DNA from 3 places in the Brevibacillus sp. TJ4 genome. Region 2 is predicted to be linked to each of the others. Evidence: predicted binding sites of a transcription regulator. Region 2 holds the regulator's gene; each other region holds the start of a gene.
The links. Region 2 encodes LexA, which represses DNA repair genes until DNA is damaged. Its sites were predicted from a motif close to CGAACATATGTTCG; they were not measured.
Positions count from the first base shown of each region.

Region 1: a site for LexA is predicted at 1,326-1,339, ahead of ACAF76_RS08180 (ImmA/IrrE family metallo-endopeptidase). Genes of this name have one in related genera too.
Region 3: a site for LexA is predicted at 1,558-1,571, ahead of uvrB (excinuclease ABC subunit UvrB). Genes of this name have one in related genera too.

Region 1 is NZ_CP185865.1:1,699,458-1,704,462, forward strand. It holds gene ACAF76_RS08175 (recombinase family protein) at 1-770, opposite strand, end outside; gene ACAF76_RS08180 (ImmA/IrrE family metallo-endopeptidase) at 816-1,310, opposite strand; gene ACAF76_RS08185 (hypothetical protein) at 1,421-1,678, shown strand; gene ACAF76_RS08190 (hypothetical protein) at 2,166-2,744, shown strand; gene ACAF76_RS08195 (hypothetical protein) at 2,750-2,923, shown strand; gene ACAF76_RS08200 (P-loop NTPase fold protein) at 2,974-5,005, shown strand, end outside.
Region 2 is NZ_CP185865.1:1,905,707-1,910,711, reverse strand. It holds gene ACAF76_RS09315 (DJ-1/PfpI family protein) at 1-300, shown strand, start outside; gene ACAF76_RS09310 (DUF896 domain-containing protein) at 434-631, opposite strand; gene ACAF76_RS09305 (LysM peptidoglycan-binding domain-containing protein) at 708-1,073, opposite strand; gene lexA (transcriptional repressor LexA) at 1,256-1,879, shown strand; gene ACAF76_RS09295 (DUF456 domain-containing protein) at 1,953-2,438, opposite strand; gene glnA (type I glutamate--ammonia ligase) at 3,518-4,852, opposite strand; gene ACAF76_RS09285 (MerR family transcriptional regulator) at 4,890-5,005, opposite strand, start outside.
Region 3 is NZ_CP185865.1:425,598-430,602, forward strand. It holds gene ACAF76_RS01895 (hypothetical protein) at 1-514, shown strand, start outside; gene ACAF76_RS01900 (flagellar hook assembly protein FlgD) at 575-1,471, opposite strand; gene uvrB (excinuclease ABC subunit UvrB) at 1,648-3,624, shown strand; gene uvrA (excinuclease ABC subunit UvrA) at 3,640-5,005, shown strand, end outside.

The DNA of each region.
Region 1 (5,005 bases), 210 kb from region 2:
TAACGATGGAGTCCTTTGTATGTAGTGTTGGTAATAATCCCGCGAACTCTGGATGGTCGCCAAATGCCGGCCGTATTTTCTTTTCGTTTACCTCGAGTAATCTTACGATCGTCTTTCGCATACGCAGTGGGTACACCGAGAGCATTTAGATAATCCGCGACTTTGATACAAGAATGGCCTTGGTTGGCCAGCATGTGAAAAATAAGACGGACAACCCCCGCCTCGGACATGTCTGAGTGGGGTAATTGGTCATCACAAATCTCTAGGTAGCCCTCGCTGTTTACGCGGTAACCGTAAGGGACGATACCCCCCAACCACTTCCCGGACCTTGCAGCACGGTTTGAGCCGTACCAGAGGCGCTCCAGGATGGTCTCACGCTCCAAATCAGCTACGCCAGCCAAAATGGTAAGAAGAAAGCGTCCTGAAGGATCTCCGGTGTCAAAAGGTTCTGTCATGGAACGAATCTTGACTCCGTGACTCTCTAATTCATGTACTGAGTTCAGGATAATCCTAGCCGACCTACCGAGCCTGTCCAGACGATAGATCAGGAGTAAATCAAATTCTCCGTTCTTTGCTTCTTCCAGAAGCTCTCGGCCGACTGGACGTGCTTCCAAGGGAATAGTACCCGTAACTCCGTCATCTTTGTACCACTTAATTACCTGCAGTTGATGGAGATCAGCATACTTACGGGCAAATTCGAGCTGGTTTTCGATCGTACCACGTTCAGCTTGATCATCAGAACTTACGCGGGCATAAACTGCCAATCGCATGTTTTATCCTCTCCTAGTATCAAATTAATCGTAGATTTTGGCCTGTTACAACTTTGAATGGGTTGCAAATTTGTAATAGAGATTATTTTTAATCTTACTTAATCGATCGGAGCATAGTTCCGGTGTAACCCGAAAATGTTCTGATAGAACTTCAATACTTTCTGGATGCTTAAGATCATACTTTCTGAGTAGGTGAAGGGGTAGGGCTGCGTACCGGGTAAAATTCCTTGCGTCCCATTCCTGCAACTCACGGAAAGCAGCTGGCATCATGATTTGACGGCCGGCGTGACGAAGGATATGACCTAGCTCATGGTAAAAGTGCTCTCTCTGGATTTTGTGAGGGAGCCGGTTGTCAATAGTGATACTCCTGAAACGACCGAGCTCGTACGACATGGAAGGAATTTCTTTGTAAATGAGATGGATGTTCAACGACTTCGCTATACGACGTTCATCCAATTCTTCCGGTGATTGAATCCCTAGCTGCTTATAAAAGTGACTTACCCAGCTTTCGAGTGGAGTGGGCGAATACGACCATTTCATCAGATCACCTCAAATAGAACATTCGTTCCCTTTGTATAATCTTACCATTTAATCTACCTTCAAACTAGTGGCAATTCAATGATAAGCTGCTGAAGAGAAGGAGGCAGGGAATGGATCTGTTTGACTTACAGGTAAAATTTAGCGAAGTCTTAAGACGCGAGGTAACAGTGGAGGATTTCGAGCAATGGGTATATGCCACTCCGGAAATTGAAGACCATTTTGGTTATGCCTTTTACCTGGAACTTATCAGTTTAGACTTCAGAGACAAATACATATATTTAGACCTGGAGAGAATGTTAACGCCGGTGATCCCCTTTGAAGAGCTCGAGTACCGCCGAATCAGAGCGGGATTAGAAAAAGAAAAGTAGCAAGTGATACCCACGAAATTGATGAAGTCTTAGCGAGTATTTACGAAGATTATTGCGATGGGTATGGGTTCCTTCGTTTTTTGGGACTGGCTTTTGCATTATTAAGCGGGACTGATGGAGAACTGCATATTAATCAAGCTGTACGTGAGTTACTGAGAGAAGAGGCAAGACGGATACTGTCTTTTATCGACAGCGGTAAAATCAAAGTAACCGGGAAATTTGAGTACGATGACTTTAGGGATGGTAAAGATCGAAGATCGAATTGAACTAACGAATGTAGAACTTATGTTACGAAAACTGGGTGATAGGATTTCAGGAAGAGGACACTAGCATTATGTTTTGGATAGGACGAAATTTATTTTAGTCGCTTGATCAGTGATCAGGAGACTTTGTCGTTTCGTGTCGGATTAACACGATTGATTATGGTAGGTAATTGGAACTATATGACGAATGTTAAAGTAAAGAAATAAGATAAATGGAGGACCTTATGCTCGAACTGGTAGTCGACTATGAAGATATCATCAGCAATGTAAAACAGTTCAATATAGATATTAAGAATGGGGAAGGATTCCTTCTTCAAAGACTAAGCAACTTCAAACACTGGTACTATATCCCAGAAATAGACCAATTTGGACCAAGTAAATATATCGGTTACAAGGATAATAACGCCACTAAGTATACGGACTATTACTATCAAGGGTCAGATGGAAGAGTAACAGAAGGGGAGTTGCAACAGTGGTTTAAAATCTTAGGGGATTTTGTTCCAGCCTTCAATGAATTAAAACAGAAAATTTCCACTATGCTTAAAGAGTTTAGTAAGAAGCCTAACAAAGGTTTGACTATTCATGTTCCAAGGAATTATAGCAAGGCTTCCGTAATAGGTCGTAAAGAGTCTTTATGCAACTATGGCGGAAAGAATTACTTTCCAATTATTAGTGATTCATGGGTAGTAGTATCGTCAAAAAAAGCCAGTAAGAAACTTGATAAATCAGCTTTTCTTCATCGAGGAACCGGAATACCCAAAGATGTTCGATACTTCTTTATGGAGAGCAAGGGAAAGGGGTAATTGAAATCCATCATGTTAACCCTTTAAGTCAACAAGGTGGATTAGCAAGGGAAGTTAATCCAATTACAGATTTTGTTCCTGTCTGTTCAAATTGTCATCAAATTATACATAGGAAAAAAGATCAGGTTCTGGGAATAGAAGAAATTAAAATAATGATAGGTAAACTGAGAGAGTCTTGATTTCCGTATTAATACGTATTGTAAGTATAAATAAAATATTGGGAGAAATCATGAAAATATTAATAGATCATTTAAAATTAACGGATGCTCCTTATGATCATGACAGTGACTTTTATATTAATAGTGACGAAGAAGTCACAAACCGCCTAACTAAGGAATTGATAAATGTAAAATCTACTTGTATCTTGGTCTCAGGTTACCGAGGTTCAGGTAAAACATCGTTCATTAATAGAATAGGAAAAAAAATATTAGAATCAAGTGAGAATATTGTGATCGTCAAACTAAACATCTCTAAATTTGAGCCATTATCTTACACATTGAGAAAAATGATTAGGGAGAGTTTCTTAGCTATCCCTGAAGAGAAGTTAAAAGAAATTAGAATTAGTAATCCTTTGGTGTTAAAACAGTTGGAATTGCTATTTGAAAGAACTTTTTCAGAAGTAGTTGACACAAGTAGATATTCTGTAAAAAACGATGTGAATAAAACGCTTAACATTACTATTAATATGAAGAAATTACTAGGATTTATTATAGGTTTAATACTCCTAGGTATAAACACAAAAATCGATTTTCTAGGCTATTTTACAAAGTTGAATAGTATGATTAGTGATATTATTAACTGGGCAGCATTTATCATAGTGGGAATATGGGCAACTATAGAAGGCATTAGATACGAATATAAATTACAAAAGAATGAAAGTTTGCTTGAAGAAATTAGCAGGAAAACTCTGTATGATGATGAAATTGCAGAATTTCAGTTCCTAAAAATAATTAAAGAATTAAAAAAGACGGGGTTAAAATTTATATATGTTTTAGATGAATTAGATAAAATTGAGAATGATGCTGAATTAGAAAAGATGATAGGTGAATTAAAGCCAATCTTATTGTCAGGGAGTGCAAGTTTTATATTAATTTCTGGACAGAAATTATTTTACAAATACAACCATTCACAAACCATAGATGATTCAGTGATATCAAGTATGTTTTCTCAAACAATACATATCCGCTTAACATCAACCCCTGAATTTTTTGATATGTTTGAGATATTGTCGAAAAAAACTAATTACGATCAAGAAATTTACGAGAGCTACCTAAATTCATTAATATTGAGATCTAATAAGATTCCGCGACGATTTATAAATTTACTAAGGCAAGACTTAAGCTGGGAAAAGGAAGGGTCAAGTGCTTATATTGAGGTAGACAATAAAAAATATAAATTTTATAAAACCGATTCCGAGCTACTTGCAATAATTAATAAAATTGAAGAGAGTGGCATTTCTGGAAGTAGTTACAGTGACGGAATTAAAGACTATTTTTTAACTCATTTGCATATATGGATTCAGCGAATGAAATCCTATGTTGATATATATTTTACCAAAGAGGAAATTTTAGGAGAGCCTCAAATCCTTGAAGAGAATTATTCGTCTTATAATAAACAGTTAAAAGGTCTTTTAGACATTTTGTTAGATAGCATTGTAGATGTCGGCTTACTAGAGATAAAAACTGAAAATAGTACTGAAGATGGGACAATTTTATATCGTTGGGCAGATAGGGCAAATGTGATTGAACCAAGTTCAAATGAAAAAGGAGAAGTAACCTCGAATTTTTTACTTAGTTTCATTGATTTAGAAAAATATGTTAGATATTTATATTCATTATTAATAGACAGAGACAATAGGAGTCTCAATCAAATGGTACAACGTCTAGTCGAAGAAAAATATTTACCAGAGAAGTGGGTTAAGAACAAAAGATTCCAGGATATATTTAATGTAAGGAATAAATTAGTTCACGGTGTATCATTAAAACATGAAGAGTTAGACATTGTATTGAATCTAAGGATTGAATTAAATAGAATGACTTCAGAGCTATTAGAAGTTTTCACTTATAATTTGGCTAAGAAGACATTGATAGGATATAATTATAACCTTATTTTAGGGAATGGTAATTCCTATAATAATCAAATTGATATTATTGCCATTGCACATAGCAACTTGCCAGATATTTTGATTGAAGTCAAGAGGCATCTAAACGGAGAATCATTACGCTCCTTAATGCAAAACATTCCAAAGCTGCTAAATAACC
Region 2 (5,005 bases):
GGAACGATCGATTACCTGTGGGGCAATGAAGAGCTGATCCAATACTTGAAGCAGGCGTACGAGAAAAACATCCTCGTCAGCGGCATCTGCGCCGGTTCCGTAGTAGTCGCAAAAACAGGACTGCTCTCCGGTCGCCAAGGCACCTGCTACCCTGTAGACGTGATGATTGACGAATTGAAAGCAAACAACGTCGAGTACCTCGTCCAACACGTCGTCAAGTACGATGATGTCATCACAAGCGATGGACCAGAAGGCGCAAGAGAATTTGGACAAAGCCTTGTCGAAGCGCTGAGCAAATAACGCATCGACAGATCACACATCATTTGGCCACCTTTTCGCAAGGTGGCTTTTTCATGATTACAGGACGGAAAAAGACATCCGAGCTTGCGAGCCAGGATGCCAGTCCATGCAACATTCGATCTATGCCTTTCTTTTAATGCTTCGGCCCCTTCTCGTCGAGGTCCTCCACATAGCGAATCGAGTCCAAATTTGCTTTCAAAGAATGCTTTACTGCGTCGATATACTTTTGGCGAAGCTGCTTCTGCTCGCTTTTCTCTTCCTCTGTCAAACCCGCTTCGCGAGATTTTTTCGCCAGTTCATTGATTCGTTTGATTTCCGCGTCAGTTACCACTGCCGGTTCCTCCTGCCTCTGTACTAATGCGCTCTATTATACCACATGAGGCAAGCCGTGCAAGCGCGCGAGCACATTACCCCAGCGGGATGCGCAGCGTCTGACCAGGGTAGATGATGACCTCATCGAGGCCGTTGATCTCCTTGATCTTTTCCACCAGTTCCGGAACATCCGGGTTGGCATCATTTTTGTAGAGGTTGGCCAGCTTCCACAAACTGTCTCCCTGAACGACTGTCACTTCCATAACAGACTCAGCCTGCACCGGTGCTTCAGGCAGGTCGACAGAGCCCTTTGCGGAAGATGCAAACACCAGTTCTGTCAGCAAGTAAAAAAAGAGAGCGAATGAGAGCAAAAACAAAATGGCTTGTCCACGTGTAATCCCAAGGCGACCCCGACGTCCTTCCTTCTTGTCCAACCCGCTGTTCGAGCGTACTCCGTTCATCGATAACCCCTCCTGCAAACATACGTTCTATTCGTTGTCATAATCATATATGCGAACATACGTTCATGTCAAGCGGTTTTTCCGATCTGATTTTTTCGAGAAAAAACGAACTTATGTTTGTCGAACGCAAGATCCCATGGTATAATATAGAAAACATGTTCGAGAAAATTGAGGTGTCCCCCATGTCCAAATTATCCAATAGGCAGCAGGCCATCATTGACTTTATTCGCAAGGAAGTACGCGACAAAGGGTATCCCCCTTCCGTCCGGGAAATCGGCGAAGCTGTCGGCCTGGCATCCAGCTCGACTGTTCACGGCCATCTGGCTCGTCTGGAAAAAAAGGGCCTGATTCGCCGCGACCCGACCAAGCCGCGTGCCATTGAACTGCTCTCCGAAGAAGATCGTTTCCAGGAAAGCTTTGAAGACCTCGTCGTTCGTGTACCTGTCATCGGGAAAGTCACTGCCGGTCTTCCGATCACGGCGATCGAAGACGTGGAAGAGTACTTCCCACTGCCAGAGAACATCGTCACGTCGGACAAGGTGTACATGCTCCGCGTATCCGGCAACAGTATGATTGAAGCGGGAATTCTCGATGGTGACTACGTCATCGTCCGCCAGCAAAGCGTCGCCAACAACGGCGATATCGTCGTGGCGATGACCGAGGACGACGAAGCGACCGTAAAGCGCTTTTTCAAAGAGAAAAACCACTTCCGTCTCCAACCGGAAAATGCGACGATGGAGCCGATCATCCTCGAGTCAGTCACGATTCTCGGAAAAGTGATTGGCGTATATCGGCTGCTTCACTAGTCACATGCTACATAAAAAACGCCAGTACCCTCTCGTACCATGAGGATACCGGCGTTTTTTCTCTTGGGATCGGCTAGATTGCCAGGAAGAACCAGATAATCATTGCAATTTGCAGCACGACCTTCACCACAGCACTTCCCAGGAATCCGAGCAAAGAGCCAAAGCCTGCTTTGATCGCCCGCTCCAATGGTTGGTTCTGTACGAACAATTCCACCAGGACTACGAATACAAACGGCAGGATAATCATGCCAAAAGGGGGGAAGATGAAAATCCCCAGGATGATCCCCAAAACCGCAGCAAAAGATGACCATTTTGAGCCGCCGTACCGTTTGACGAAATACATATTGGTCAAAAAGTCAGCGCCGAACAACAATACGCTTAATCCAACCATCCCCCACCAGAAAGAGGCTGGCAAGCCTGCCCCCGGGTCCGCCACAAAAAAATGGTACAGCAAAAAGCCGGCCCATAACAGAATCGTATCGGGAATAACGGGCAAGAAAATCCCGGCAATACTTAATGCAAACAACGCGACGATGACGATCCACAGCAAGATATCCATGCGTTTCCCTCCTCTCTTGAATACTACGAATGATTTGCAAAATCGTTGCAAACGTCTACTGCCGCTTCATCAGCTTGGTCATTTTTCGCTTCTTGTACACCTGCCTGTCCATCTGTAGGGCGTGAAATGCCTTTTGCCTGCAATAACCTCACCAAGTTGTTCTCCACAGGGTCATTCACGGAAGTGCCAACCTGATTTGGCGACATTTTTACCGCGGCTCTCGATCCAGTCTCCGCAACCTACTTGCTCACCTTTCCGTTTACACATCGTGTGTTTTTAAATCGAAGTTGAACGAATGAAAATGGGCAAGCTACCTCAACTATTACCCAAGCACGATCCTTTTCCTGGAATAATCTGTACAAACTAGTAAGGGTGGTGTAATGAAGTTGGGTAAATTTTCGTTCGCAGGATCTTTTAGTTATCGGAACGCTGGGAAAAAGTTTATCCTTTTTGTCCCGAAAGGAGTAGGCGGAACATTCGCAATCTCAAACAACAGCAAAAATTCTTTTTGGCTTATTCTGGATGGCGTGAAGGAGTTTCGCGTGAAGCCGTTCAGTATAGCCAGAATTTTCATTTCATCGCCAGGATTTCCAACGAGAATATCCATTCAAACACGTGGAGCAGCCAAGGGCTCTTTTATCTACCAACAAAAATAAAGGAGAGGTCCGCTTATCCAGCGGACTTTTTTATTGCCGGTGTGTGAATTGCACCTGGCGCCAATTTAGTTTTCGTGATTCCCCATCCTTTGTATTGATTTGTTGAAATCATATCCAAACATTATTCAATGAAGAAAAAATGAATTGGTGGGATTTGCATTGCCATCGGACCTATCGTATGGCTCATTACCTTGTTTCACCAAGACCAGCAAGTCAAAAAAGTCGGACGTACAGCACTGTATTTCTCAGTTGTCTTCTTTTCGCGTTCTATCCTTAATTGATTCTTACATTTGATGACATACACAAACAGCTCGGTGCAATGAACGAAGACTTGCACTTCGCGATCTCACACCTTGGCCGAAAATTGAATACTGCCCGTACGCAAAAACCCCTCGCACCATACGGCACAAGGGGTTTCGCCTATTAATACGTGTTCATGTACTGCTCGCGCTCCCAGTCGTGAACGCGTGTGCGGAACATATCCCACTCGATTTCTTTTGCTTCGATGAAGTGGATCAGTGCATGCTCGCCCAGCGCTTCGCAGATCACAGGGTCGGCTTTCAGGCACTCGATCGCTTCTTTCAATGTAGATGGCAGGCTGGCAATGCCGTTTTCCTCGCGATCTTGCTCGTTCATTACGTAAATGTTGCGATCAACCGCTGGGGCCAGCTCCAGCTTGTTCTTGATTCCGTCCAGGCCTGCTTTCAGCATGACAGCAAGTGCCAGGTACGGGTTGGCAGCCGGGTCTGGGTTGCGCACTTCGATCCGCGTGCTCAAGCCACGGGACGCCGGGATACGAACGAGCGGAGAACGGTTTTTCGCGGACCATGCCACGTAGCAAGGTGCTTCATATCCAGGAACCAGACGCTTGTAGGAGTTCACCAACGGGTTGGTGATCGCCGCAAAACCACGCGCATGGGCCAGAATACCAGCCAGGTAGTGTTTCGCCGTTTGGCTCAAGCCCAGTTCGTCGGACTCGTCGTAGAACGCATTTTCATCCCCGCGGAAGAGAGATTGGTGAGCGTGCATACCGGAACCGTTTACGCCGTACAGCGGTTTTGGCATGAAGGTCGCATGCAGACCGTGCTGACGGGCAACTGTTTTTACTACCAGTTTGAACGTCAAAATTTGATCGGCCGCTTGCAGTGCATTTGCGTATTTAAAGTCGATTTCATGTTGGCCTGGAGCCACTTCATGGTGGGAGGCTTCGATTTCAAAGCCCATTTTTTCCAGAGTCAACACGATGTCGCGGCGGCAGTTTTCACCCAGATCGAGCGGAGCGAAGTCGAAGTACCCGCCCTGGTCGTTCAGATCGAGAGTTGGCTCGCCTTTTTCGTCAATTTTGAACAGGAAAAACTCAGGCTCTGGACCGACGTTGAAAGAAGTAAAGCCGAGTTCTTCTGCTTCCTTCAGCACGCGCTTCAGGATTTGGCGCGGATCGCCTTCAAACGGAGAGCCGTCTGGCATGTAGATGTCACAGATCAGACGCGCAACTTTGCCATGCTCGGTTCCCCAAGGGAAAACGACCCATGTGTCGAGATCCGGAACCAGATACATGTCTGACTCTTCAATGCGAACAAACCCTTCGATGGAAGAACCGTCAAACATCATTTTGTTGTCGAGTGCTTTTGGCAACTGGGACAACGGAATCTCTACGTTTTTGATTACCCCCATCAAGTCCGTAAATTGCAGGCGGATGTATCGTACATCCTCCTCTTGCGCCAGGCGCAAAATGTCTTCCTTCGTATACTTGCTCACATTTCTCTCCTCCTCTTTATAACCATCTACATCTATATCAGTGGAAGAAGCGTGAAAGCTCCCCACGAATCAATGCGTCCTCACCGCGGCGAGAAGCATTGTGATGCATGATTTGTTGCTTCAACAACTGGTGAAGGTCCTTGTCGGACATCT
Region 3 (5,005 bases), 1.5 Mb from region 2:
TACGCAGGCAACAGCCCGGCAGGACAAAGAGCGGGATCGGAAGGTGGCGGACGATCTGCTGGCGCGGCTGCTGCCAACGGGGGCAAATCAGTTGAAGATCCGTGAATCGGCGGGAGGGGAGTATACGCTTATTCTCGCAGACCCGATCGTGAACGGCATACCGGTCTACCGCGCAGGACAAACGGTGGAAGATGCGATGTATCGGGTCATCGTCGACTCTCGCAGTGGAGCCGTACAAGAGGTATCCTTGCAGCGCCCGAACAGCCCGGTTTATCCGCAAGCATCGCAGGCGATCTCCGAGGAAGAAGCCGTTTCCCGCCTGCTCAAAGGCTTTCCGCTCATCCTGACCTATGTCCACGAATCCAATCCGCAAACCGAAAAAGTCGAATGGAAGCTGGTGTACGATCTGTCGTTCCGGCAAACCGACCCTCAGTGCTTCTGTGGGCCGGAGCGGCTGGTCGACGATACGATTCGCATCGACGCCCTGACGGGAGAGATGACAGTCGAGGAGTAAGCCGGCAGGCAAACGAAAAACGCACTTCGCTTGGGTTCAGGCGAGGTGCGTTTTTGTGGTTCACCATCTTTGGGCTTCGTAGCCGATCACTTGCTGCAAGGATACCTTTTCTCCGTCTTCCAGCACGAATTCCACCAGCCCGTTTTTCATGCTGACTGCCTGGATAATCCCGGATCGCTCATCCTGGTCCACCGTTCCGTCAGCGTTTGTTTGCGAGCTGTTGTAGCTGAGGGTGTAGCCGATCATTTGCGCGTACTGCAAGGAGCTGCTCATGGTCGAGTTGTCAGGGTTCACCGACATGCCGACAATATCCTCGAGCTTGACAGTGGCGCCGTTGTCCAGTTGGAACTGGCCGGTACCGTTCTTCATCGCAAATCCGATGATGGTTCCTTCGGCGATGCTTTCAACCGGTCCGCTCTCTCCTTGGGTAGTGGTGACGTAGGAGACGTGGGAGCCGATCATGTTCATGTATTTCAGGCTGCTGTCCAGTGCGTTTCCGGTCATCCCTTTGGACTCCAGTCCCTTGACGTCGGCAAGCGGGATCGGTGTGGCTTCGCCGGCGATGCGGAAGTAAATCTTGTTGTTGTCCATGTATACGGCCTCGATCGCGCCGTGCTTGGTCTCTGTGGATGTTTCGCCTGTAACGGTGTTTTTCAGCGTCAAGTCATATGTGGCGGTTCTGCCTACGAGCGCTTCGTACTTTTCCAGCGTCAGCATGCTGTTGTTGGACTGCTCCATCAGCGATGCCATTTTCGTGATTTTCTCCACCATCGTCATCATGCTCGTCTGCTGCAGGAATTGCGAGTTGTCCATCGGGGATAGCGGGTCCTGGTGTTTGAGCTGCTCGAGCATCAGCATCATAAACGCGTTTTGGTCCAGCTCGGTCGTAAACTCTTTCTTTCCTTTATAACTCCATTGCGATTGTGAACTGGTGTTGGTTAGACTGGTTACTGGCATCATGGACCTCCCTGAAGTGGCGATTTTTTCCGTTCGCTGGGGATTTCTACAGTATAGTATCGGATAAACAGACAGGTTGATAAAGACAAACATTTGTTCTGAATTTCCGCTTATAATCAGGTTGAATGTGTTATAATGGAAATAATGAGAACGGCAACGAGGAGATGAACGAGGGAATGGACCGTTTTGAATTGGTATCGGAGTATCAGCCGTCCGGCGATCAGCCTGCTGCCATTGCCGAACTGGTGAAGGGAGTACAGGCGGGGAAACGGCATCAGACGTTATTGGGGGCTACCGGTACGGGAAAAACATTTACGGCTGCCCAGGTAATCGCCCAGGTGAACAAGCCGACGCTGGTCATGGCCCACAACAAGACACTGGCTGCCCAGCTTTGCGCGGAATTCAAGGAGTTTTTCCCGAACAACGCAGTCGAATACTTTGTCAGCTACTATGACTACTATCAGCCAGAAGCGTACATTCCCCAGTCAGATACGTATATCGAGAAAGACTCCAGTGTCAACGACGAGATCGACAAGCTGCGCCACTCGGCCACCAGTGCCTTGTTCGAGCGGAGGGACGTCATTATCGTCGCATCTGTATCCTGCATTTACGGGTTGGGTTCTCCCGAGGAGTACAGAGAGCTGGTCCTTTCTTTGCGGGTGGGAATGGAAAAGAGCCGCAACGAAATTTTGCATCGGCTGGTCGACATTCAGTACAACCGCAACGACATCAATTTTGTGCGCGGTACGTTTCGCGTTCGCGGCGACGTGGTGGAGATTTTCCCTGCCTCGCAGGACGAACAGGCGATTCGCGTAGAGTTTTTCGGGGATGAGATCGAGCGCATTACGGCGATCGATGTACTGACCGGAGAAGTGCTCGGGCAGCGCGAGCATGTCGCGATCTTCCCGGCCTCCCACTACGTCACGCGCAGCGAAAAAATGAAGCTGGCTGTCGCGAGCATCGAAGCGGAGCTGGAGCAGCGGCTGGCCGAGCTGCGGGCAGCGGGCAAGCTGCTGGAAGCGCAGCGCCTGGAACAGCGGACCCGCTACGACATCGAAATGTTGCTGGAGATGGGCTTTTGCTCCGGGATCGAAAACTACTCCCGCCATTTGACCGGATTGCCGGAGGGACATCCGCCGTTCACGCTGATCGACTACTTCCCGGACGATTTCCTGGTGCTGGTCGACGAGTCGCATATCAGCCTGCCACAGGTGCGGGGCATGTACAACGGTGACCGCGCGCGCAAGGACGTCCTGGTGGAGCACGGCTTCCGGCTGCCTTCTGCACGGGACAACAGGCCGCTTCGCTTTGAAGAGTTTGAGCAAAAAGTAAAACAGGCGATCTACATCTCTGCTACGCCGGGACCGTATGAGCTGGAGCACTGTCCGGAAGTGGTGCAGCAGGTGATTCGTCCGACCGGTCTGGTCGATCCGACGATCTCGGTTCGTCCGATCAAGGGGCAAATTGACGATCTGATCGGGGAAATCAATGCCACGATCGCCAAGGATGAGCGTGTGCTGGTGACGACGCTGACGAAAAAAATGGCGGAGGATTTGACCGATTACCTGAAGGAAGTCGGCATCAAGGTGCGCTACCTGCACTCCGACATCAAAACGATCGAGCGGATGCAGATTTTGCGCTCGCTTCGCCTGGGCGAGTTTGACGTCCTGATCGGCATCAACTTGCTGCGGGAGGGACTCGATCTGCCGGAGGTATCGCTGGTGGCGATCCTCGACGCGGACAAGGAAGGCTTCTTGCGCAACGAGCGCTCGCTGATTCAGACGATCGGACGGGCAGCGCGCAACGCCGAGGGGCGGGTCATTATGTACGCTGACAAAATGACCGATTCGATGAAGGCGGCGATCCAGGAGACGGAGCGCCGGCGCAGCATCCAGATCGCGTACAACGAAAAGCATGGCATCACCCCGCAGACGATCAAAAAGGCGGTGCGCGACGTCATCGAAGCGACCAAGGTGGCGGAGGAAAAGGCGGATTACATGCCGCGCGACGACTTCAAGAAAATGCCGAAAAAGGACCGCCTGACAGTGATTGCCCGGATGGAAGAGGAAATGAAGGAAGCAGCGCGCAACCTGATGTTCGAACGTGCAGCCGAGCTGCGTGACTTGATATTGGAACTAAAGGCGGAACTCTAAGGAGAGGTTATTTTCATGCCATTGGAACATATTGTTGTAAAGGGCGCACGTGCCCACAACCTGAAAAATGTCGATGTCGTCATCCCCAGGGATAAATTCGTGGTGCTGACGGGCTTGTCGGGGTCGGGCAAGTCCTCGCTTGCTTTTGACACCATCTATGCGGAGGGACAACGCCGTTATGTGGAGTCGCTCTCCGCGTACGCCCGGCAGTTTCTCGGGCAGATGGACAAGCCGGATGTGGACTCGATTGAAGGCCTTTCTCCGGCAATTTCCATCGACCAGAAGACGACCAGCCGCAACCCGCGTTCGACGGTCGGAACCGTGACGGAGATTTACGACTACTTGCGCCTGTTTTACGCGCGCGTGGGCAGAGCTGTATGTCCGGTGCACGGTGTGGAAATTCAATCGCAGACGATTGAACAGATGGTCGATCGGGTCATGGAGTACCCCGAGCGCACCCGCATCCAGATTCTCGCTCCGATGGTACAAGGGCGCAAGGGAGAGCATGTAAAGCTGTTGGAGGACATCCGCAAGCAGGGCTTTGTCCGCGTCCGTGTCAACGGGGAGATTGTCGATCTGTCGACGGAGATCAAACTGGAGAAAAACAAGAAACACAGCATCGAGGTCGTCGTCGACCGCATTGTCGTCAAGCCTGACGTACATTCCCGTCTCGCCGATTCCCTGGAGACGGCGCTTCGTCTCGCGGACGGCAAGGTGATCGTGGATGTCATGGAGCAGGAGGAGCTGCTGTTCAGTGAAAAGCACGCCTGCGCGATTTGCGGATTTTCTATCGGTGAGCTGGAGCCGCGTATCTTTTCGTTCAACAGTCCGTTTGGCGCCTGCCCGGAGTGCGATGGGCTGGGAGTAAAGCTGGAAGTAGACCCTGATATGGTCGTTCCCGATGCCAGCTTGTCGCTTGCCGAGGGAGCAGTCGCCGCCTGGGAGCCGAAATCGTCCACCTACTACCAGCAATTGCTGGAATCGGCTTGCCGTCACTTCGGTATTCGCATGGATGTCCCGTACGAAGAACTGCCGGAAGAACATACGAAAATACTGATGTACGGCAGCAATGGAGAAAAGATCCAGTTCCGCTATGAAAACGAGTTTGGCCAGGTGCGGGAGGCAAGTGTCGTTTTTGAAGGGGTAATTCCCAACCTGCAGCGGCGCCATCTGGAGACGAGCTCCGACTACATCCGCGAGCAGATCGAAGGCTTTATGAGCCAAAAGCCGTGTCCCGTCTGCAAAGGACAGCGGCTGCGTCAGGAAAGCCTTGCTGTGAAGATCGGCAATCGCAGCATTTCTGAATTGACCGATTTGTCGATTGCCGAGGCGCATCAGTTTGTCAGCGGACTGGAGCTGACAGAGAAGGAAGCGAAGATTG